DNA from 2 places in the Occallatibacter sp. FHG110214_02 genome. Region 1 is predicted to be linked to the other one. Evidence: riboswitches for the same ligand, from Rfam matches in the RefSeq annotation. Region 1 holds a riboswitch; the other holds the start of a gene.
What was found. A riboswitch is a leader RNA that binds a small molecule or an ion and turns the genes downstream of it on or off. The one in region 1 is predicted to bind cobalamin.
Positions count from the first base shown of each region.

Region 2: linked by a shared signal. The riboswitch ahead of AC5S3R_RS17940 (carboxypeptidase-like regulatory domain-containing protein) and the one ahead of metE (5-methyltetrahydropteroyltriglutamate--homocysteine S-methyltransferase) in region 1 are both predicted to bind cobalamin.

Region 1 covers NZ_JBZYWK010000006.1:80,003-94,303, forward strand. Annotated here, with positions in the region: gene AC5S3R_RS07545 (D-arabinono-1,4-lactone oxidase) at 291-1,703, shown strand; gene metE (5-methyltetrahydropteroyltriglutamate--homocysteine S-methyltransferase) at 1,794-4,070, opposite strand; cobalamin riboswitch at 4,216-4,417, opposite strand; gene pabB (aminodeoxychorismate synthase component I) at 4,481-6,346, shown strand; gene AC5S3R_RS07560 (TetR/AcrR family transcriptional regulator) at 6,375-7,007, opposite strand; gene AC5S3R_RS07565 (DHA2 family efflux MFS transporter permease subunit) at 7,101-8,741, shown strand; gene AC5S3R_RS07570 (TetR/AcrR family transcriptional regulator) at 8,834-9,517, shown strand; gene AC5S3R_RS07575 (SRPBCC family protein) at 9,541-10,506, shown strand; gene AC5S3R_RS07580 (methyltransferase family protein) at 10,512-11,840, shown strand; gene AC5S3R_RS07585 (Dyp-type peroxidase) at 11,948-13,033, shown strand; gene AC5S3R_RS07590 (family 1 encapsulin nanocompartment shell protein) at 13,030-13,842, shown strand; gene AC5S3R_RS07595 (DNA polymerase Y family protein) at 13,938-14,301, opposite strand, start outside.
Region 2 covers NZ_JBZYWK010000025.1:72,157-81,010, forward strand. Annotated here, with positions in the region: partial or broken gene AC5S3R_RS17935 (histidine phosphatase family protein) at 232-639, shown strand; cobalamin riboswitch at 735-934, shown strand; gene AC5S3R_RS17940 (carboxypeptidase-like regulatory domain-containing protein) at 975-1,700, shown strand; gene AC5S3R_RS17945 (outer membrane beta-barrel protein) at 1,697-3,769, shown strand; gene AC5S3R_RS17950 (Tn3 family transposase) at 3,780-6,758, opposite strand; gene AC5S3R_RS17955 (hypothetical protein) at 6,778-7,269, opposite strand; gene AC5S3R_RS17960 (LexA family protein) at 7,476-8,093, shown strand; gene AC5S3R_RS17965 (barstar family protein) at 8,258-8,854, opposite strand, start outside.

The DNA of each region.
Region 1 (14,301 bases):
TAGCGTCTTCGACTGCACCACGCTGATGCGTGGCAGCCTGGTCCGGTCAATCACCTTAGAGGGTGAAACCTTGACTTCAATGGACCATTACGCTGAGGGGTCGGGGAATTTATGTAGAGGGCGATCTAGCGGATGAGGCAAGAACGGCTCACAACCAACAACTGAGCGTACCTTAAGGATACCACGAAAGCGTTTTTAACGGGGACACGCCTCCCTTAAGGCTTGCGCATCGCATCAGCAATCGAGCATATTGGACAACTGTGCACAAAGAAAGGGCTGGCAACTTCCCTATGAGTAAGATGCGCGATACGTTGAATTTGAATGACATAGAAGCAATGCGCGAAGACCGCGCTTCGCTTGACCGCAGGGAGTTTCTGCGCCTCGGCACGGCAGCTGCAGCCGTCTCGGCACTGGAGCAAAACCGCATGCACGGACAAACGACGAACGTTCCGCGAGAAAACTGGAGCGGCACTTTTCACTACCACACGGATCACGTCTTTCAGCCTGAGGACTCCGCCGCAGTGGTAAAGGACATCAGCACGACTGCCAAGCTGCGCGCTCTTGGTACACGGCATTCCTTTAATGACATCGCAGACTCCAACTCCGCCCAGATTTCCATGCTGGGCCTCAAGACAGTCGAGGTAGACGCCGCAACGCATTCCGTGCGGGCTGGCGCGGGGATTCGGCTTGGTGATCTGGCCATCGCTATCGACATGCAAGGCTGGGCGCTGCACAATCTTCCTTCACTGCCGCATATCTCGCTCGCAGGCTGCATCTCCACTGCGACGCACGGCTCTGGTGTTCATAACGGAAACATCTCGACGGCTATTCGCGAGGTTGAATTTGTCGCCGCTGATGGAAAGCCGCGCAAGCTCTCCCGCGCACACGATCCTGCGACCTTTCCCGGCGTGGTTGTTGCGCTAGGAGCGCTCGGCGTAATCACGCATCTCACCGTTGATGTGCAGCCCAGCTTTGAAGTAGCGCAGGTCATCTACGAAAATCTTTCCTTTGACACGCTCGAATCGCACCTGGCTGAAATTATGGGGGCCGCTTATAGCGTGTCTCTTTTCACTCATTGGCAAGGCAACAAGGCTGACCAGGTGTGGATGAAGCATCGCGTGGCGCATGGAGCTAAAGCACCTATGCCTGCTACTTTCCATGGTGCAACGCTTGCCGATAAAAAGCTGCATCCTGTGGGCAGGGATGCTGATGCGACTCCCTGCACGGAGCAGGGCGGTATATCTGGGCCGTGGTATGAGCGCCTGCCTCACTTCAAGCTCGCTTTCACGCCGTCTGTCGGGCATGAGATCCAGACGGAATATTTCGTTCCACTCGATGAGGGTTACCAAGCTATTCGTGCTGTGGAAACACTGCGCGACCGCATCACGCCGCATCTGCTTGTCACCGAGCTCCGCGCTATAGCAGCGGATGACCTGTGGTTAAGCATGGCCTATGAGCGCTCATCGCTGGCAATTCACTTTACCTGGAAGCCCGAAGCAGATGCCGTGCACGAGCTGACGCCACAGATAGAAGAGAAGCTTGCGCCCTTCAACCCAAGGCCGCACTGGGCGAAGGTTTTCTCCGTTTCAAAGGAACAACTGGAACATAGATATCCGCGTGCAAACGACTTCCGCAAGCTTGTGCATACTTACGATCCTGAAGGAAAGTTCACCAACGATTTCCTGCAACGCACTATTCTGTAGACAGCGGATGAACGCTCTCCGGCAGAGGATATTCCCTTGTTGAGCATGAATAGAATGAGACAGCCCGTCGCGCCGGGCTGCCTCATTTGCTTATGCGTACACTTCCATGCGGAGCCGCAACGCCGCTGCACACATATTGCTCAGTGCAGACTCCGTCTCCGCCCATCCACGCGTCTTCAATCCACAGTCTGGATTCACCCAAAGCTGTTCCGGCTTAAGCACCTGCCTGGCCAGTTGCAGTAGCGCATACATCTCCTCCGCATCTGGCACACGCGGAGAGTGAATGTCATACACGCCGGGCCCAATCTCGTTTGGATAGCCATGTGCGCGGAAGGCATCCAACAGTTCCATACGCGAGCGTGCCGACTCCATTGAAATTACATCGGCATCGAGCGCGGCAATTGACGGCAAAATGTCTTCAAACTCGCAGTAGCACATGTGCGTGTGAATCTGTGTCTGGTTGCGCACGCCTGTAGTTGCGAGGCGGAAGGCCTTCACAGCCCAGTTGAGATAGGTATCCCAGTCCGCACGCCGCAGCGGCAGCCCCTCGCGCAGTGCAGGCTCATCTACTTGAATGATGTTGATTCCCGCGGCCTCCAGGTCTTTCACTTCTTCACGCAAAGCCAGCGCGATCTGCCACGACGTGAGTTGGCGCGAAATATCATTGCGCGCAAACGACCACTGCAGAATGGTGATTGGCCCAGTCAGCATGCCCTTTAGCGGACGCGTGGTTAGTGAACGCGCATACTTGCTCCATTTCACTGTCATCGGCTCAGGCCGCGAAACATCGCCAAAGACAATCGGCGGCTTTACGCAACGTGAGCCGTAGCTCTGCACCCAGCCATTCTCTGTGAATGCGAAGCCTTCAAGAAACTCTGCGAAATACTCGACCATGTCGTTGCGCTCGAACTCGCCGTGCACGAGAACATCGAGCCCAATCTTCTCCTGCCGGCGAATGCAGCTTTCCGTCTCTTCGCGTAAAAACGCATCATATTTTTCGAGCGTTTCGTGTCCTCGCTTGTAAGCAGCACGATGCTTACGCACCTCTGCCGTCTGCGGAAAAGAGCCAATCGTTGTCGTCGGAAACAGCGGTAGACCAAGCGCCTCGCGCTGCACTACGGTGCGCTCGCTATACGCTGACTCCCGCGCAAAATCGCTCTCCTTCAGTGCATTAAGTTGCGCACGTACCGCCGGGTTGGTCGAGGACTCAGCAGACGCACGGTCTGCAATCGCGGCAGCATTCTGCTGCGCTGCTTCAACGTCTCCCTTGGCCAGAGCAACAACTTCATTCAGCTTTTCTTCGGCAAAACGCAGCCAGCTTTTGAGATGCGCGGACAACTTCGTCTCGCTCCGCAAATCATGCGGCACATGCAGCAGCGAGCATGACGGCGCCACTATAACCCGCCCTGCTCCAAGCACACCCACTGCGCGAGACAGCAACACAGACGCCTCCGCGAAGTTCGTTAGCCAGATGTTGCGCCCTTCCACGCATCCCACGCTCAGAACCTGGTGCGGTTTTAGAACCGCAAGCACCTGTTCAAGTTGCTGTGGCGCGCGCACAACATCAATATGCAGACCAGTTGTGTTTGCGTCCACTGCAAGAGAAAGATTTTCTGCCAGCCGACCAAAATACGTGGTCAGCATGATTTTGATTGGAACGGATCGTAGCTCGCCATATACCTTACGGAAGAAGTCCACTGCCTCAGTGGAAAGATCTGTTGCAAGAATTGGCTCATCAATCTGCACCCACCAGATCTTTTCCTGCGCAAGTTGCGCGAGAATTGTCTTGTATGCAGCAATCAGCTTGTCCGCGAGCGAGAATGCGCCAAAACCATCCACCGCTTTGCCTAGCAGAAGCAACGTGACCGGACCGATCAACACAGGCCGCGTCTCAATGCCCAGCAGGCGCGCCTCATGAATCTCGTTCAACAGCTTGGTGGTATCCACTGCAAATGAAATGCCGTCGCTCCACTCCGGCACAAGATAGTGGTAGTTTGTATCGAACCACTTCGTCATCTCCATCGCCGTCTGCTCGTGGCTGCTGCGGGCCATGGCAAAGTAGCGCTCCAGCGTAACCTTGCCTGTACCGAAACGCTCCGGCGTTGCGCCAAGCAGAACAAGCATATCGAGCACCTGGTCATATAGTGAGAAATCATTTGAAGGAATGAAGTCGATTCCCGCGTCCTTTTGCAGCTTCCAGTGCCTGGCACGAAGGTTCTTCGCAATCTCCAGCAGTTCTGCCTCCGTATGTTTGCCTGACCAATAACCTTCCAGCGCAAACTTCAGCTCGCGCTGGCCTCCCATGCGAGGAAATCCTAAATTTGCGGTTTTAAGTTTGGGGATATTCGATGCCGTATCTGCAAGCATTTTGGTTCTCTCCTTGATGCGTGAAAGAACCACCCATGCGCAGGCATGCTCCGCGTCGCGTGAAAGCGCAGAAACAGCTATGGCCACCGGCTCCAATCCACGAGAGCGGTATCCTCAGCGCACCCACGGTCAGCGCACTGCGCTTCCATGGTGGTGGTGGCAGGCCGGTATTCGGACTTTGGGCTGCCTACTCTGTTGCCGCTTCCCATCTCTCAGGAGACAGTGCGTTGGCTTGCGCCGTGCAACATTTCGTTCCCATCACCGCTGCGGGACAGCGCCGGATTCTCACCAGCTTCCCGTTTAACAAACCGCCCGTGGGCGATTTGACCTGCACACGTGTAGTCTACTGCACGGGCTTGGAGAGAAGGCAAGGGCAAACATCTTCATACCCCCATGTGTTGCAATGAGAAGTGGCACTCATTCCCGTGAAAGAACCGATGCAATATCCACTCGAAGACTGGCCGACGTATGCAGCAGAGCATTACGGCTGCGTGCTGTTACAAACAGCACGCACCGATATTGAAAACCAGAGCAGCTTTCTTTTCACCGATGCGCTGCAAATTCTCTCTGCCAACAATCTCGATGAAATCCCTGCTCTCTTCGCATCCATCGAGAAGGCGCTGCAGGATGGCTATTATGTAGCAGGCTTTTTGAGCTACGAAGCTGGATATCATTTTGAGCCCGCCGCTCTCGGACAGGTCGCGGCGCTTGCATATGCGAGTGATTTTCCTCTGGCATGGTTTGGTGTCTATCACGCCCCGCTTATTCGCAAAGAGAGTGCATCTTTACCCGCTGCTTCCGAACCTTGTGACGAAGACGCCGAAGAACCTTCTGCAATCTCCTTAGGCATCTCCCCGTCTGAATACCGCGACCATGTTCAGCAGGTTCGTCAGTTCATCGAAGTCGGAGATTTCTACCAAGCCAACTTCACCATGAAGATGCGCATGCGTTACAGCAAAGGCGCTGCGGAGTTGTTTGCAAAGATTATGGAGAACCAGCCGGTTGCTTATGGAGCGCTTATTCACACTGGCCAAGCACATATACTCTCAGCCTCACCGGAGCTTTTCTTTCGTAAGCAGCAAGACCAAATCACCGTACGCCCGATGAAGGGCACGGCTCCCCGAGGTCGCGATCTTGAGGAAGATGCGCGTATGTCCGCATGGCTCGCGGCAGATGAGAAGAATCGCGCGGAAAATGTGATGATTGTCGATCTCATGCGCAATGACCTAGGGCGCATCTGCAAAACCGGCAGCGTTGAAGTCACGGATTTATTCACCATTGAGCGTTATCAGCAACTGCTGCAGATGACCTCAACTATTCGCGGTGAGCTCAAGCCGCAAACGAGTTATTACGAAATTTTCCGCAGTCTTTTTCCATGCGGCTCCATCACTGGCGCGCCCAAAGTACGTACCATGCAGGTTATTCGTGAGCTTGAAAACGGGCCACGCGAGATTGCCTGCGGAGCCATTGGTTTCTTTTCACCCAATGGGGACGCGGTCTTCAGTGTCGCTATACGCACGGTGACGCTTCAAAAGGGAGAGGCCAGGCTGCGCGTAGGCTCAGGCATTACGCATGACTCCGACCCGCAGGCTGAGTACGAAGAATGCCTATTGAAGTCGAAGTTCCTCACGCACACATCACCGCGGTTTGAGTTGATTGAAACCATAGCATGGACAGATGACTTCACACTGCTCAATCTCCACCTTCAACGTCTACAAAATTCCGCTACCTATTTTGATTTCGCCTGTGACTCACAAAATATCCGCCAGCAGCTATATCAGTTGGCGAAAACATTTCCGCAAGGAACCCATCATCGCGTTCGTCTGCTGTTGTCGCGCTCTGGCACTGTCTCTATCACCAGCACTCCTCTGACTCCATCCAGAGAGTCGGCCCTTCTACTGCTCTCTCCCATACAGGTCGATTCATCAGATGTTTTTCTACGACACAAAACAACGCGGCGTGTCTTATTTGATGAAGCTCTTGCGCAAGCACAGGTTGCGGGTTGTGATGATGCGCTCTTCTTCAGCACACAAGGCCATGTGACCGAATGCGCCATTCATAACGTGATGATTGAGAAGAATGGAAAGTTGATAACGCCGCCGCTTGAATGTGGTTTGCTGCCCGGCGTCTATCGGCAGCATCTGCTGGCAACACATCCTGAAATCGAAGTGGCAACAATCACGCGAGAAGAGTTTCTTTCCGCTGAGCGCATTTTCGTTTTCAATTCTGTACGGGGATTGCGGCTGGCAAAAATTCACAACCGCTCCACCGCATAACCACTGCGCGTGAAAATAAAGGACTAGGTCAGGCTTTCTGCATCCCGCGCGTCGCTCCCAGCGCCCGCAGCATAAACGCCGTCAACTGCTCAATCTCTTCTTCGGGGGAATCTTCTGTCCGCGCAATCCTGCGCTCGTGAATCCCTCGAATCATATCCATCAGCGCCCACGCCGCCACTTCAAAATTCTGCTGCGGAATTTCTTTCCGCTCCGCGGCTTCCATAAATAACGAAACGAGATAATCCACCGCGGGCTTGCGCCATTTCAGGCTCCGTTTACGGTCGAGCATCTCGCGATTCACGCTTGAAATCACACGGTAAAACGACTGCTTCTCTCGCCAATAACTCAATCGAACCGCAACAAATGCCCGCAAACGTCCTACAAAATCCTTCGCCAGGGCAATCTGCTCTTCCGTCAGCGCGGAAATCTCCGCCAGCGCCTGCCCTACCGTTGCCTCGTAAATCTCGTCCTTGGAGTTAAAGTAGGCATAGACCGTCGCCTTCGCAAGCCCTGCCTCCGCGGCGATGTCATCCATCCGCGTGCCCTCAAAGCCCTTGTCGCCAAAGACCTTCGCTGCCGCCTCGAGAATCTCCCCTCGGCGAAACTCCGTAACAATCTGCCTTTTTCGCTCTTCCGCCGTTTTGGTTGCCGTCTTTGCCATCGACTTCCTGAATCCTTGCCCCAGTGTACGGCGTCCAATTCATTGACTCATACGTTCAATTCACTGAACTGATGAGTACAGTTAAGCTTCCCCATGATTAAAGAACAGGAAATCGCCGAGCACGAAGCGCCCGCAGCTATGCCTGTGCACGCACTGCCTATGCCTTATCCCGAGCCTGCCCGGAAGGTCTTCAGCCCATGGATTGTGGCGATTGTCGTCACAATCGGCACCTTCATGGAGGTGCTCGACACTTCCATTGCCAACGTTGCCCTGCCCCACATTGCCGGATCGCTTTCGGCCTCGCAGGACGAAGGTTCCTGGGTGCTCACCAGCTACCTTGTTGCCAACGCCATCATTCTCCCCATCAGCGGGTGGATCTCCAGCGTTGTTGGCCGCAAGAACTTCTTCCTTACCTCGGTCCTTTTCTTCACCATCTTCTCTGCCTTCTGCGGGATCGCACCTTCACTCGGCACGCTGATTCTCTTCCGCGTTCTACAGGGACTCTCAGGCGGCGGTCTGCAGCCGTCCGTGCAAGCTATTCTTGCCGATGCTTTTCCGCCGCACAAGCGTGGCATGGCCATGGCGCTCTACACCATTGCCATTCTTGTTGCACCTGTGCTTGGCCCCACGCTCGGTGGCTGGATTACCGACAACTATTCCTGGCGCTGGATCTTCTACATCAACATTCCGGTCGGCATTGCCTGTTTCTTCCTTGCTCGCATGGTGCTGGAAGATCCGACCTACATGAAGCAACAGTTTGCGGCTAATCGCCGGAACCTGCACATTGACTACGTTGGCCTTTCGCTCGTATCGCTTGGCCTTGCGACACTTGAAATTGTGCTCGATAAGGGCCAAGAACTCGACTGGCTCGGCTCGAATTTCATCGTCAGCTTCGTCATCATCGCCGCAGTCTCGCTGCTTGGGCTTATTGTGTGGGAGTGGAACCACGCCAGACCCATCATCAATCTGCATCTGCTCAAAGAACGTAATTTCCGTACCTGCTGCATCCTTGTTCTGTGCCTGTACTCGGTGCTTTATGCAACCACATATCTGCTGCCGCTCTACATGCAGCAGATGATGAATTACGACGCCACCACTGCGGGTTTTGCGCTTTCGCCCGCCGGCGTCTTTACCATGATGGCTGTGCCGATTGTCGGCTACCTGCTCGGCAAGGGGCTTGATCCGCGCGGATTCATCTTCACCGGGCTCACGCTGATCGCCATTTCGCTCTGGTGGATGGGCTCTATGAATCTGCAGTCTGCAGAGATCGATATGATCCTCCCGCGCATCCTGCAGGTTCTTGGCGTTGGGCTCACCACGGTTCCCATCAGTACCATCATGTTTCGCTTTCTGCCCAAAGAACAAAGCTCGCAGGCTGCCGGTATCTACGCTCTTGTGCGCAATGAAGGCGGGAGCATTGGCATTGCTGTCAGCAGTACACTTCTGCAGCGCAAGGCCCAACTTTATCAGCAGGTTCTCGGGCAGCATACCGATGGGACATCTCCTTGGGTTCAGCAGTTTGTTGCCGGAGCAGCATCGCGTCCCGGCAACTCGCACGACACGCATTACCGCGCCCTTGCTCAGCTCTACTCGCAGATGCAGCAGCAGGCCACGCTGCTTTCTTACATGGATCAGTTCCGTGCTTTAGGAGTCGTCATCCTTATTCTCCTGCCGCTGATTCTTATGCTCAAGCGCCCGCCTACGCTGAAGAAGATTGAAATCGACGCTCACTAGCGCATTTCTTTCAGAACGGTACAATTTAATTATTTTTGACCATAGTCAATTTTCTTCTTGACACCCCAGCGCGGTGGAAACAGAATTTGACCATGGTCAAAATTGATCCGTCCACCACTAAAGGCGAACTCACTCGCGAAACAATCTTCCGAGTTGCGCTTGAGCTATTTCGTGAGAATGGCTTTGATGCAACTACAATGCAGCAGATCGCCGCGCATGCCGGAGTTGCCAAGGGAGCGGCCTACTACTATTTCGACAGCAAAGAGGCCATCATCCAGGCTTATTACGAAGCTGTTCAGTTTGCGCAGGAACAGCTCTGCGCGGAGACATTTGCAGAAACCGCGAATGTAAAGAAGCGCCTCCTGGCCGCAATGCATTCCAAGTTTGACCTGGCGCAGAACGACCGCAAGCTGCTCGGCATCATCTTTCGCTACACCGGAGAGCCCACACATCCGCTTTCGTGCCTCGGGCCGCAAACCAGTGAAATGCGCCGACGCGCCATGGCGATTTTCGCGCAGGCTCTTGAAAGGGAAAAGCTCCCGAAAGACCTGGAACAAACTCTGCCTCTGGCACTGTGGGCGCTGCAAATGGGCTTGCTGGTGATGTTTCTCTATGACGACTCTGCCGGGCAAAAACGCACACGCTTGCTGGCGGATGGCTCCATTGACTTCACGCTGAAAATGCTCACGCTCGTTAAGCTGCCTGTGCTTCGCCCCGTCCGTACCAAGCTGCTGTCGCTTTTGCGTGATGCGCAGCTAATCCCAACGTTGAACTAAGCCTATCCCTTCAAGGAGGCGTAATGTCAGCACAAGAGATGAACTCACAGCAGAACCCTGAAGACCGCGTGCCGGCCTTCAACCAGCTTGAGCCGGAGCCATTCAACGCCCAAAGCGGAACGCGCTGGATTGCAGGCGCGTTTCTCGTTACAGCATTTTTTGTTGGAACGTTGGCATACCGCCTCATCATGCACGCCGGTCTTGGCCACACTTCACTCATGTTCATCGGGATTCCCGGCATACTGGCGCTGCTCCTTGTCCTTGCGCCACGTCCGGAATCCGCGAAAGGAAGCATCCTGCGCGGCATTACGCTTGCGCTTCTTATCATCGCTCCGCTTGTGGGGGAAGGCTATCTCTGCATTCTCTTTGCGTCACCGTTGTTTCTCGGTGTTGGACTGCTCATTGGAGCCATCATCGATCTCGCACATGAAAAGGGAGCCTCAACCTTGAGTTGCGTTGTGTTGCTTCTGCCGCTCTCGCTGGAAGGAGTGGTGCCGCAGCTTACACCCAGCCGCGCGCAGTCTGTCGAAGTCACGCAGGTTGTCAACGCATCTGCTGATGAAGTTCAGATTACGCTTGCACAGAATCCGGCGATTCATACGCCGCTGCCGCGCTTTCTGCGCATCGGTTTCCCTCGTCCACTTGAGGCACATGGCTCGGGCCTGGGCATCAATACGGTGCATGTCATTCACTTTACGGGTGCAGAGGGTGACCCTCCCGGCGATCTCGTTATGCGCGTCACCGTCTCGGAACCCGGCCATGTGCGCTTTGATACCGTTAGCGACTCCAGCAAGCTTACGCAGTGGATCTGCTGGAAAAGCTCTGACGTGAGGTGGCGTTCCGTGGATGCACAGCATACCGCTGTCACCTGGCGCATCACTTTTGACCGCCAACTCGATCCATTCTGGTATTTCGCTCCGTGGGAACATGTGGCCGTGCGCGAAGCAGCCAAATATCTCATTGCCGCGAATGCTACGCCGCAGAGGTAGTACCCATGCAAGATACTCTTTGGATTCGCGTTGGCGTACTTTACTTTCCGCTTGTTGTGGCAGTCATTGCGGTTGCCACACGCCCACGCCGCAAACGCATCTTTGCAGCGTGCCTGCTCGGCATTCTGTGGACGCTGCCTACGCTTCTGATTCTGCAACGCATCAACCTGGTCACGCACTGGTGGAGTTTTTCTCCCGATACGCCTGCGCTGCTTGGCATGCTTCTTGAGTTCTACATTGGCTGGGCGATTTTGTGGGGCTGCGTGCCTGTCCTTACCTTTCCTACTCTTGCTCTTCCAGAAGTGCTTGTACTTTTCGGAGCGCTGGATCTGTGGGTCATGCCGTTTTGCAATCCGCTTCTTGTTCTGCAAAGAAATTGGCTGATGGGAGAAGCCACGGCACTGCTTCTTGTTCTCACTCCTGCCTACTGTCTTGCGCGCTGGACTCTTCTCGGCACGCATCTGCCGCTTCGTGTTGCATTGCAGGCTATGCTCTCCGGCCTTATCTTCCTCTTTCTGCTGCCTGAGTTGGCCTTCGCGCTTCGTCCTGCGCCTGGCATTGTCTCTGTGTGGCATCCGCTTCTGTCTATGCCGTATGCACTTCTGGTTGCGGCCCTGCAATGCGTGGCCATTGCGGCACTTCCGGGTATCAGCGCGGCGCAGGAGTTTGCACAGCGCGGCAACGGCACGCCTATCCCCTATGATCCGCCGCTGCGCCTTGTAACCAGCGGAATCTATCGTTACTGTGCAAGCCCCATGCAGCTTTCCTGCACGGTTGTCATGTTTCTATGGGCGCTTTTGCTTCGCAATTCATGGCTTGTTCTGGCTACATGTATCTCTGCCGTCTACTCCGCTGGCATTGCCCATTGGGATGAAAACCGTGACCTTGCCAAGCGCTTTGGGACAGCCTGGCAGCGCTATCGCACAGACGTTCCAGCGTGGCGCTTGCGCTGGCTTCCTTATCATTCCGGCGAGCCAGCCCGGCTTTACGCCTCCCGCACTTGCGGACAATGCAGCGTGATGCGGCGATGGATTGAAGCTCAGCATCCTGTTGGTCTCACGCTCCTTGATGCCGAGTCTCTTCCGCATGGTTCCATCCGGCGCATGCGCTACGATCCAGCCGACGGCGCTCCCGCGGAAGAAGGTCTGCTCGCCTTTGCCCGTGCGCTTGAGCACATCAACCTCTACTGGGCATGGTGCGGCATGATTCTGCGCCTTCCGGCTTTTCACCAGGTACTTCAATTTGTGCTGGACATTTCAGGCTTTGGTCCGCGAAGCATCCCAGGAGCTTGTACTGTTCCTCTCGAAACTCATTACAAACCTGGCGCGGTATAAAAGTATGCGTCGCTTTATATGGCATCTGCATTGCCGCTAGAGGAACGGCAACCCGCAGTTCGCATAAAAATGCGATACTCAGGTGGCAGGCAGAAGCATAGATCGAGATGGAAGCTATGGACACCCCCGGCGAGCTCATCGAAACTGTTGTTCCACAAGCTATCGTTAGCCCGCTTACCCGGGCCGCAATCTTCCTTGTACTGACCGTCCGTCAGGATGAGGATGCTTACACGCAACTGCGCTCTTTCTGCGCTGGTCTCTCCGGCCTTATTCGCGCCGTGGACGCTCGCGACCTTGAAGCAGGGCTTACTTGTGTTGCCGGATTCGGCTCCGATATCTGGGACAAGCTCTTTGGAGTGCCACGGCCCGCGGAGCTGCATCCATTCAAGGAAATTCACGCCGCTAATCGTCACGCTGTCTCCACACCCGGCGATATTTTCTTTCACATTCGCGCTCAGCGCGTGGACTACTGCTTTGAATTGGCCACGCACATTATGGAGAGCATTGGCGGCGTAGTTACCGTGGTCGATGAAGTGCAGGGCTTCCGCTACTTTGATGACCGCAGCATGGTGGGCTTTGTAGACGGCACGGAGAATCCTCGCGACAATGCGGCACGTGAGGCTGTGCTCACCGGTAACGAAGACACGGTGTTTGCCGGTGGCAGCTACGTCATTGTGCAGAAGTATATCCATGACATGCAGGGATGGAATTCCCTGCCCGTTGAGATGCAGGAACGAATCATCGGTCGCCGCAAGCTCTCGGACATTGAACTGAGCGACGCGGAGAAGCCATCCAACGCGCACAACGCGCTCACCAACATTGAAGAGAACGGGAAGCAGTTGCAGATACTGCGCTTCAACATGCCCTTTGGACGACCCGGACATGGTGAGTTTGGAACTTACTTTATTGGCTACTGCCGCACACCGCGCATCACTGAGCTCATGCTTACCAACATGTTCCTCGGCAATCCGCCGGGCAACTACGATCGGCTGCTCGACTTCAGCAGCCCTGTCACCGGCGGCCTGTTCTTTGTGCCATCGGTAACATTTCTCGATAGCGTTACTCCCGATGCGCCCAGCGCTACAGAGTCCACGAATCAGCCGCCAGCCGCACAGCCAGCAGCGGCATCCACGCCCATTGCACTGCAAGATACATCACTCAAGATAGGATCACTGAAGGGAGAGTCAAGATGAACAACCTCCACCGGGAGCTGGCGCCCATCTCCGATGCAGCATGGGCACAGATTGAGGAAGAGACAACAAGAACGCTGAAGCGCTACCTTGCCGGACGGCGGGTTGTGGATGTTCCCGCACCGGGAGGAATCTCTTTACCCGGAGTTGGCACCGGCCACCTCAAATCCATCTCCGCGCCTGCCGCTGGCATCCTCGCACGGCAGCGTGAAGTCAAGCCGCTCGTCGAGCTGCGCGTGCCGTTCGAGCTTTCCCGTCAGACGATTGACGATGTGGAGCGCGGCTCTGATGACTCCGACTGGCAACCCGCAAAGGATGCCGCGAAGAAACTGGCTTTTGCCGAAGACCGCGCCATCTTTAACGGCTACTCCGACGCCAATATCCAAGGCATTCGCGAAAGCACCAGCAACCCCATTGATACGCTGCCTGCTGATGTTCGCGACTATCCTGATGCCATTGCTCACGCTCTCAGCCAGTTGCTGCTCGTCGGCGTCAATGGGCCTTACTCCCTCCTTCTCGGAGCCGACGAATACACCTCGCTCGCCGAAACCAGTGAGCACGGCTACCCTGTGCTGGAGCACGTCAAGCGCATCGTGGATAGCAACATTATCTGGGCGCCTGCAATCGAGGGTGCGTTCATTGTGACGACACGCGGCGGCGACTTCGAGCTGAACCTCGGGCAGGATGTTTCCATCGGCTACCTCAGCCACACGGATACTGCCGTACAGTTATACCTTCAAGAGACCTTCGTCTTCCGGGTTCTCACTACGGAAGCCGCAGTGGCTTTGTCTCCCTCCAAGAAATCCAAGTAACGCGCTTCGCACAAGTGCAAAGGAATAAGCCACGTCTCACCTGCGGGACGTGGCTTATTCCTTCAACAAACTCACTGACGCTTTGTAGTGCGTCCCTACTCTCCACGCCCCACGGTTCCTGTCTCCAAGGCAAAATCCGGTACGCTATGGAACGCAATTCGCGTCGGCGCGGCCTTATACGCCGTCAACATCGCTGCGGGAGCCAGTGTGCTCATCCCATACTTGTGATTCAGCTCATCCATTGCGGCCAGCAGCTTTGTGCGGTTCTCATGCTCGTCGCCTGCGTCAAACAAGTTCAGGCTGTGAAGCTTATCCGGCACGAGACCTCCAAGCGTCACACCTACAAAGAACGGATGCGCATACTGCGCGCCCTTCGGCTGATTCGACCAGAGCTTGCGCAGCGCCGTAATCAGCATCTGGTTGTCCTGGCACTCTGTCAGGCGAATCTCGTCATGCCAT
Region 2 (8,854 bases), on a different contig from region 1:
GTCTCCGTATCATGCGTGTCAAGAGCTAGAGTCACAAACGTCGCAAAGGAAATCATCCGTGTACCCAAACTAATCCTGATCGCTCATGCAGCCACGCAAGCACAAAGGCGAGCAGCCTTTCCGCTCGATGAGCCCATTGCTGAAGAAGAGATTGCCAGGATTACCAAAACCAATTGGGTGCTACCTCGCGCAGAATATATCTACTTCGCGCCAGAATAGCGCACACAGCAAACAGCACACTACTTGAGATTGCAGGCTGTTGTCGCTCCCGCACTGCGCGATTGCTACTATGGGAGATGGCAGGGCCGAAGCATGGAAGATGTGCAGACAACAGAGCCGGATGGAATCCTGGCATGGTTGACGGACGCGAGTGCCTCTCCTCATGGCGGCGAGTCCATTGAAGAACTAGTAGCCAGGGCTGGAAGCTGGATGAAAGAACAAGGTGATTTGGGTCACACCTCTACGGTTGCAATTACTCATCCAGCAGTAATTCGTGCCGCTATTGTTCACGCTCTGCATATCCCCGCACAGACATTCTGGCACTTCGACATTGCGCCGCTATCTCTTACAGATATTAGGTTTAGCCGCGGACAGTGGACCGTGCGATGTACCGGCTGCTCTTTGCACACAGCAGAGTAGGCAAGCGGGAGCGACGCAAGCAACGGACCTGTTCGTCTTGAATCACCACATACAGGTACTACAGCAATTTTTGGCTTGGTAGTGCTGTGCTATGGTGAGTTTCAGATATTCCGGGTGCCCGCGAGGGCGTAATAGGGAAGCCGGTATAAGTCCGGCACGGTCCCGCCACTGTAATCAGGACATGGAGCTTCCAAGTCGCCACTCGGATGAAACCGGGGAAGGCAGCAGCTCTGCAAGCTGCATAGCTGCAGCTTGACCTGAGAGTCAGGAGACCTATCCAGGATGAATTTACGATTTTTCTCCGCGTGGAAACGGAGGCAATCGCTCGCAAATCTTTGAGCCTCGCCTACCCTTTTCTCGCCTGCGAGGTGTTTGTGTTTTATCCAGTGCTTAATGCTCTTCATGTTGCTAGCCGAAAGAGCGTTGCTTCTCTTCTCTTCCTTACATTTTTTCTACTGGGTGCGCTTCCTGTTTTTGCCGCAAGCGGTGGAAGCATCTCCGGCGGAGTCGCAGACCCCAGCGGCGCTGTGATTGTCGGAGCAACGCTCAAGCTGGTAAGCACCACGCAGCAGACAGTGTGGCAGGCAGTCACGGACAAGGAGGGGCGTTACTCCTTTCCAGATCTTCCAGTAGGACATTACGACCTGACTATCACTGCCAATGGATTTGCACCTCAGAAGGAGATCGACGTTGCCGTTGATACGGATTCAGCCATCCGGCTGGATTTTGTTCTTGCTGTTGGAGAGCAAGCGGATACGGTGACAGTAACAAGCGATGCCGCCGTGCAGATTGAAACTACCGCGACACATCTCGGCGAGGTTGTTTCCGGTGCGCAGATGACTGCGGTCCCCTTGAATGGGAGAAGCTATACGGATCTGCTCGCGATTCAGCCGGGCGTTGCACCTATTTCGACGCTCTTGCCCAGTTCCGTCATTATGGCGGGAGTTACTGGAAGCCTCGATCCTTCAGGAGATCTTAACCCCGGCAACCTTGCAATAACGGGCAACGTGAGTCCTCCAATGGATTTCTCGTCAACGGAATCGATGTGCAGGAGCACATGAATGGTGGTACCTCCATCATTCCTAACCTTGATTCCATCGAGCAGTTCCGCGTTCTGACCAACAACTTCGATCCGGAATACGGCAACTACAACGGCGGGATGGTCACTGTTGTTAGCAAATCAGGCGCAAGCCAATTTCATGGAGAAGCGTTTGAATTTCTGCGCAACACTGATCTCGATGCGCGTGGATATTTTGATCCCACACGCTCTGTTTTCCGGCAAAACCAATTTGGTGGAACGGCAGGAGGCCCAGTAAGAAAAGACAAGATATTTTTCTTTGCCGATTACCAAGGCACGCACACCACGCAAGGCATCTCTACCGGAAACATAACGGTGCCTACTACTGCTCAGCGTGGCGGCAATTTCCTTGACCCCTCTTCAAGTCAGAGCCAACTTACTGGCAGAGTCAGCGGGTCATACCTTGCGTCGCTGCTTACGCAAGAACTTGGCTATGCAGTTTCCGCAGGAGAAGCCTATTCACAAGTCTTTTCCAATGGTGTAATTCCACAGAGTGCATGGTCTGCGCCAGCAAAGAATTTGCTCCAATACATTCCGAAGCCCAATACCGGCACCAGCCAGTTTTCTACTTCTGCCTATGACCAGACCGTGCGCGACGACAAAGGCGCGGCACGTATTGACGCCAACACGCGTCTCGGCCAATTGTTCGGCTATTACTTTATTGACGACTACGATCTCGACAATCCCTATCCGGGCTCGGTGGCTGGTGCGAGCATTCCGGGCTTCCATGCTCTCACCATTGGACGAGCACAGTTATTTTCCATGGGGGACACCAAGGTCTTCAGCGCGAATACCGTCAATGAATTTCACTTCGGCTATCTGCGCAATGCGAATATCGTTGGCCAGCCGAAAGGCGGGCTTGGTGTGAGCATGACGTCGCAAGGGTTTACCACGGGAAACAGCGGCGGAGCGGGAATCTATGTGCAGGCACCTCAGTATGAAGGCATCGAGAACATCACCTTCCCTACCTTCGTCATGGGCGTCCCCATTACCAATATGACGCAAGTGAATAACACAATCTATCTCGGCGACGGTCTTTCCCGGGTGATTCAGGCACACACGCTCAAATTTGGTGTGCAATTCCATGCCGACCAGATCAACACTCACCCGAATGCCACCTTCAACGGAACTTTCAATATCGACGGCACGGAAACTGGCTCCGCCTTCGCGGATTTTCTGATTGGCACCCCAAGCAACTTTACGCAGTCATCCGGCCAGCCGTTCTATCTTCGCAACCGCTATCTTGGCATGTATGTGCAGAACAGTTGGCGCGCACGCGGTGATTTGAGTATTAACGCAGGTCTGCGCTGGGACATCATCATGCCCTTTTGGGAAAAGTACAACCAGTTGCAAACCTATATCCCCGGTGCACAATCCACGCTATATCCGGGCGCGATTCCGGGCATGGTCGTGGCTGGCGATCCCGGCATTCCCAAAACAATTGCACCCACGAGCTATCACAACTTTGCTCCTCGCCTTGGCCTGGCTTGGACTCCGAGACCAGAGAGTGGCTTCTGGAAAGTAATTCTGGGTTCCGGTGGCCAGAGCAGTATTCGCGTAAGTTACGGCCTTTTCTATACGGAGTTTCCTGGCCTCGCGACGGGCATCATGTATGCAGTTCCGCCGTTCGGCTACAACTACCTGAGCCCTGCTCCGCCCTTGTTTGCGACACCGTTTATTACGGCTGCAACTGGAGTCAACAATGGCCAGCGATTCCCGTTCGACTTTCCGCCACACAACGTATCGAAGTCGAATCCCGATGCTTCTATCAACTGGGCGAACTTTACGCCGCTCTCTGCTGACCCGTTCTTCGATCACAACAACCGCGTGCCTTATATCAGCAATTACATGCTCTCCATTCAGCGGCAGATTATGCGCGGAGCCGTGCTGACCGTTAGCTATGTAGGCAACCAGGGGCATCATATCCTTGCGGTGGTTTCGGCGAATCCGGGCAATGCTGCGCTTTGCGTCAGTCTCTCAGGCTGCGGGCCATTCGGTGAGGATTCGAGGCTTGGCAATGATTCGTACGAAAAATTACAGAAAGCAGGTTAAGATATTGATTCTAAGTAAGAACCGAAAGATCTGGTTTCATTGGGTCAGATGGTCGATCGAAGTCTAAGACATAGTCGCCGAACCGATTGATGTGCCAAGTCCGGTATGGCGACAAGAAGGAAAGCATGTCAGCCGTGATCTCCACGCCTTCCTCCCGGAACTGGCGGATTGCCACTGTCATCGCCTGAACATTGTGCAGGCAGACCATGTTGGCGACCAGGTGGCTGTACTTGATTAGTTTTCGCTGCTCATGTGCCACGTTCTCCTGGATGATTCCCTCTCCTCCGAAGAATACCCACTGGATGAAGTTGTTGAACGCCTCACTTTTATTGGTCGCGGCGCTAATCATTTTTCTCAGCTCGGCAGTTTCGACGTAATCAAGCAAAAACAGTGTCCGGATCACCTTACCGAGTTCCCGGAAGGCCTGCGCCAACTGATTCTGATTTTTGTTGCCAAACCGTCGCAGAATTGTCGATGCAGTAATCTTGCCCAGCTTGATCGACACGGCCACTCGCAGCATTTCCCTGTAGTGGTCCGCAATTAGTTTCCAGCGGATAGGTCCAGCGAAAAGATCGTCGATGTTGCGATATTTCGTACCTGCCATAGGCCTGAAGAAATCGAGCTTATGCACCCCTCTGATTCTTGGCATCAGCTTGATGCCAAGAAGATATGAGATTGCGAAGACGGCGTAGTTCTGCGAGTGAGTGTCGCCGTGCAGTGTGTCAGGCTGGATGTCCGATTCATTCTCGATCAGGCCATCAAGGATGTGAACTCCTTCATACACTCCGCATGGGATGAAGCGGCTGAATAACGCAATATATTTATCTGAAACATGGTAGTAGCCGATGCCTCCATACCCGCCGTAGCGGATGTGATATTCGGACATCATGTTCTGTTCATAGAGATCCCATTTCGTGCCATCGGCCGATGCACTTTTGCCTCCACCCCAGTAGCCCGGCAGTTTATACTTCGCATAAATATTCGTGACCTGAACAATCGCCTTTTCCAAAGCCTCTTCGGTTACATATTTAAGATTCAGCCAGCCTATCTGTTTCCGATTGACGTCCTTGATCGAGCGGCTCGTTTGTACGGCCCCAAGATTGCAACCGTAACAGAAGAGCGTCGTGACGAAGCGCTGTGGCAGATCTCCGATCCTGCTTTCCCTGCCGGATAGGTGCCGGAAATGTCGATGTAGCTTAAGCCACCGTTCAACGTCAATCAACACGTCCAGAATACTGATGGGCATCATCCGCTCGCGAATCATCAAATCAAGTTTCTCGGCCTCCAGCGGTTCCTGCGTCTTTTCCATACGCCGCAGCGACAAGCGCCCATCAACAATTGCGGCATGGGCGTTGTCCTTGAAGCCGCGATCGACATCCGACGAGCGCCGAGCCAGTTCCTCACGCAGTTTGTTCACTAGAGCCGATGGATCTACTTCTATACCTGTGACCTCGCCATATTCGATCACTTCTCTCTCGAAAGTCTCAAGATCTACGAGCTGCTCGCGGTAGTCGTCATACTTTTCGCTACGCTCAATAAACAAGTTGCCAACGCGTAGTTCGTCACGAATGTGCTGGTGAATCGCCAATTCGAGGCTTCGCCGATGCACCTCGCCGAAGGCCAACTCTTCGGACGGCGATATGAAGACCAACTTCCGCCACTGTCCACTCAACCAGCTCAGATCGGTTCTTCCGTCAATTCCGATTTCTCCAAGTGAAATAAACTCGCCGCGGGAGGTCTTTAACCACTGGAGAGCGCTGATCAGCCTTTCCAGTGGCCTGCTGTCACTGGCTGATTTAGGCTTAATGATCTCCAGACAATTGAACAATAGCGATCGTGTCCCTTTATAGCTCATCTCCAGAAATGGCAAATAATTCTTGTTCGCGAACGCCAGATGCTCTTCGCACATAGTAATCAGCTTCTTGGCATCGTCTCCTAACGTCATGCTAATAGCTCGCATACGCTGTTTTGCATCTCCCTCCACCTGGAAGGCCAGCAAAGCCTCGTGAAAGCGCTGAACCAACGTATCAACGATTTCTGTATGTTCCTGTTGGTACTCCGTGAGTCGGCGATAGGCGGCGCTGTGCATTTTGTCGTATATGCGAATAAACAAATCTGCAGCGTTATCTAGTGCTCGGGCGTGACATGATCGAATAAAGATTACGGCAAGCGCGTAACGCTTGTTAGGTTTAAGCGCAGCCATCTCAGCGGCATTTAGCGCGCGCGCAAAGGCACGGTAATGCTTTAGCTTACCCACTGGAATTGCTTCCACAGACGGCAAGCCTGCTGACAATGTTTGCAGTAGCCGAACGTGGTCTAAGTATTGACGAACGGCTGCATTTGTCGGTTTGGCAGGTTCCTGTTTCAAGGAATGCCAAGCTGTCGTGGCTGATTCGCTGTAGGACTTGAAGAGGTCGTCGATTCGTGCGCGAACATCGGTCGACAAAGACTTGATTACTGCATCATAGTGCTGTTCCTCGACTTTCACGCGAGCACTCACGGCCACCCGGTCGAGAGTCGTAAATCCGGGCAACTCGTAGCTATGATGCACGAGTTCTTCCAGAAGGACGTTGATAATATCCGGGATCTGATGCATTGTCTGCGCCGCATTCTCAGCGTGTTCGATCAGCCAACATCTGTCATCGAGGGGACGGATTCTCATTCTCTTGCGAGCCAGGTTGATGTTTGCCTGGCGAGTTCGTCCAGAGTCGAGTCCTTTGATTTCACTACGCGTCAGCGTTCTGGCTAATCCGTAGGAATGTGCAATGTGATCAAGATACGGCCTCGGTACTTCTTGCAGAAGGGGAAAATAGCCGAGACGCTGCGAGCATTTGAGCAAGATCATCAGCGCAATACGTTTAATTGGCGTCGCGGCATTCTTCTTGGCCCATGCCACCTCGCCCTCGCTTGCGGTGTAATGATCGCTCAACTCTCGCGGCCGGGGTTCAGGTTGCAGCCGCGGATATGCAGTTTCTTCGATCGTGGCCAAAGCGCGGTACCAACTGTCGTCAGATCCAGAACAATTTGCCGGTAGAACGGTGACGGATCACCGCATCGAGATCGCAGTCGCGCTCCTCAGCGATAGTGCGCAAGCGTCCCAGCAGAGTGTGCGCCGAGACATCAATGGACTGGCCGGATTTGGTGTCCAGCGTGAGCGAATAGCGAGAATCGCCCTTAAAAAGACGCCTAGCGCGGCACGGTTTCAGGCACCAACGTTCGATTTGTTGAAGCACAGCCTCAGAACGGGACTTCGAGAAATCGCGCGCTGTCAGGGTCAGTTTCAGTTCGACCCGCATGGCGCGTGCGGCCCGCATTCTTTTGGTGCGCTCAAGGGCCCAGGCTTGGGCGATGGCACTCGGATGTGGAAGCACCGATGCCGGGCTACGTGTTTTTGAATGGCCCCCACTCTGTTGCATTTTTCTCCTTATGTCGCGAGATTTGCAATCTTGAATAATGTAACATATATCAAATGGTAAAGAAATACCTGATTCGGCAAACAAAACATTTGGCCACCGCAGCAGGGGTTGAGTTGATCAAGATAAACGGGAACCCCACTTTGGACCGTTTGAACATCAGCCCAGGGCTCAGTGTTGCGATTCGGAAATCAGGTCCAAGTGGTGGTGCACAATGATTTCCCGCAGTGTCGAGAACGCCTTTAACCACTCCCTACACCTGCAACGAGGGGCACAGCATCCGGTGGCGGCGTATGTCTAAACACGGTGGAAAGCGTGCCGGAGCCGGTCGGCCGCGCGGATCAGGTCGTTATCATGGCGAGTCGACCAGTGTTATACGCGTCCCAACCTCACTGGTGGACTCGACAAAGGCTCAGCTAAATGAGTACGCCCACATACCACGCATTCCGGCGCGGCGCCTGGCAAAAGACACCCGCAGCGGCGGTCCTCGGGGTTTTGTTCTGAAGCTACCGGGTACAACAATCCCTAGGGACGAGCGCGCGGAAGAACCTTGCGACCTCAACGCGCTGATGGTACAGGACCCGGAATCGACATTCCTCTATGCTGTTTCGGGGAACTCAATGGATCGAGCCGGCATCTTCGATGGCGACAGTGTGCTGGTCGACCGGCGCTTGCAGGCTGTTGAAGGAGATGTTGTCGTTGCCATTATTGCGAGCCAGGGGCACACGGTCAAACGTCTGCGTGGCAGAAATGGAGCCCTCTCCCTCGAACCAGAGTCAAACAATCCGGAGTTCCGAAATCATATTCTCCGACTCGATAAAGGAGACGTCATTTGGGGGGTAGTGACAGGCGTAGTACGGCGTGTCAACAAGCCTGTTGCATCGAGCGGAATGGATACTGCTCCATCCTGAATACGAAAATCGTACTCGGGTTTATGCGGATTTTGGGGGCAGGTCATCTCGATGGGTGGTGTGTCACTACCTAAACCCGGTGCGAAGCACCGTCCGGGAACTCGGCGAGTAACCAGAAGCTGAGGGAGGCGCAGACGCAAAAAGGCCGCCCGAAGGCGGCCTTGCTATTTGTCCTCCCAGCCAAGGTTCCTGATGGCGTCCCTGGCTACTCTGCGACGTTGTTCGTCGCGTTCGCGGACTTCCGACCATGTTTGACAGTTGTAGATCACGGACTTTGCTTCCGTAACAGTTGTTCCCATGAGACCAGCGATTGCATACATCGAGTCGCGTTCATCCATGCCGTGTTCGCGCAAGAACGATAAAACCATTTCGGTATCTGCTCCAGCGGCTACAAGGTTCTCCGCCTCCTGATAAGCTGCTGTCTTTCTGAGTTGAACCGGCGCTTGATGAATATTTATGAACAACTCTCCCATATGTTCACAGAGAGGCTCTTTGAGTACCCTCAGTAGGGACTCTTTCAGGGCTTCACTGCCGGAAAAAAATGCGTGGAATGGAACTGGTCGAGTTCGTTCGCCGAACTCTCCGCGCTCATCCCTCCAACTCCGCACTGTTGCTTCCACAACTTCTACAAGTGAAAAAAAGCCTTCAAAAGGCAGAGATGGCAGATTGTCTCCGTTAGAGATGAACAAAATATATCCTTCAGCCCTCGCCCAGGAAAGATCTTGAGTCAGGTCCAGCAAAGCGTTCCAGTTACGTCCAAA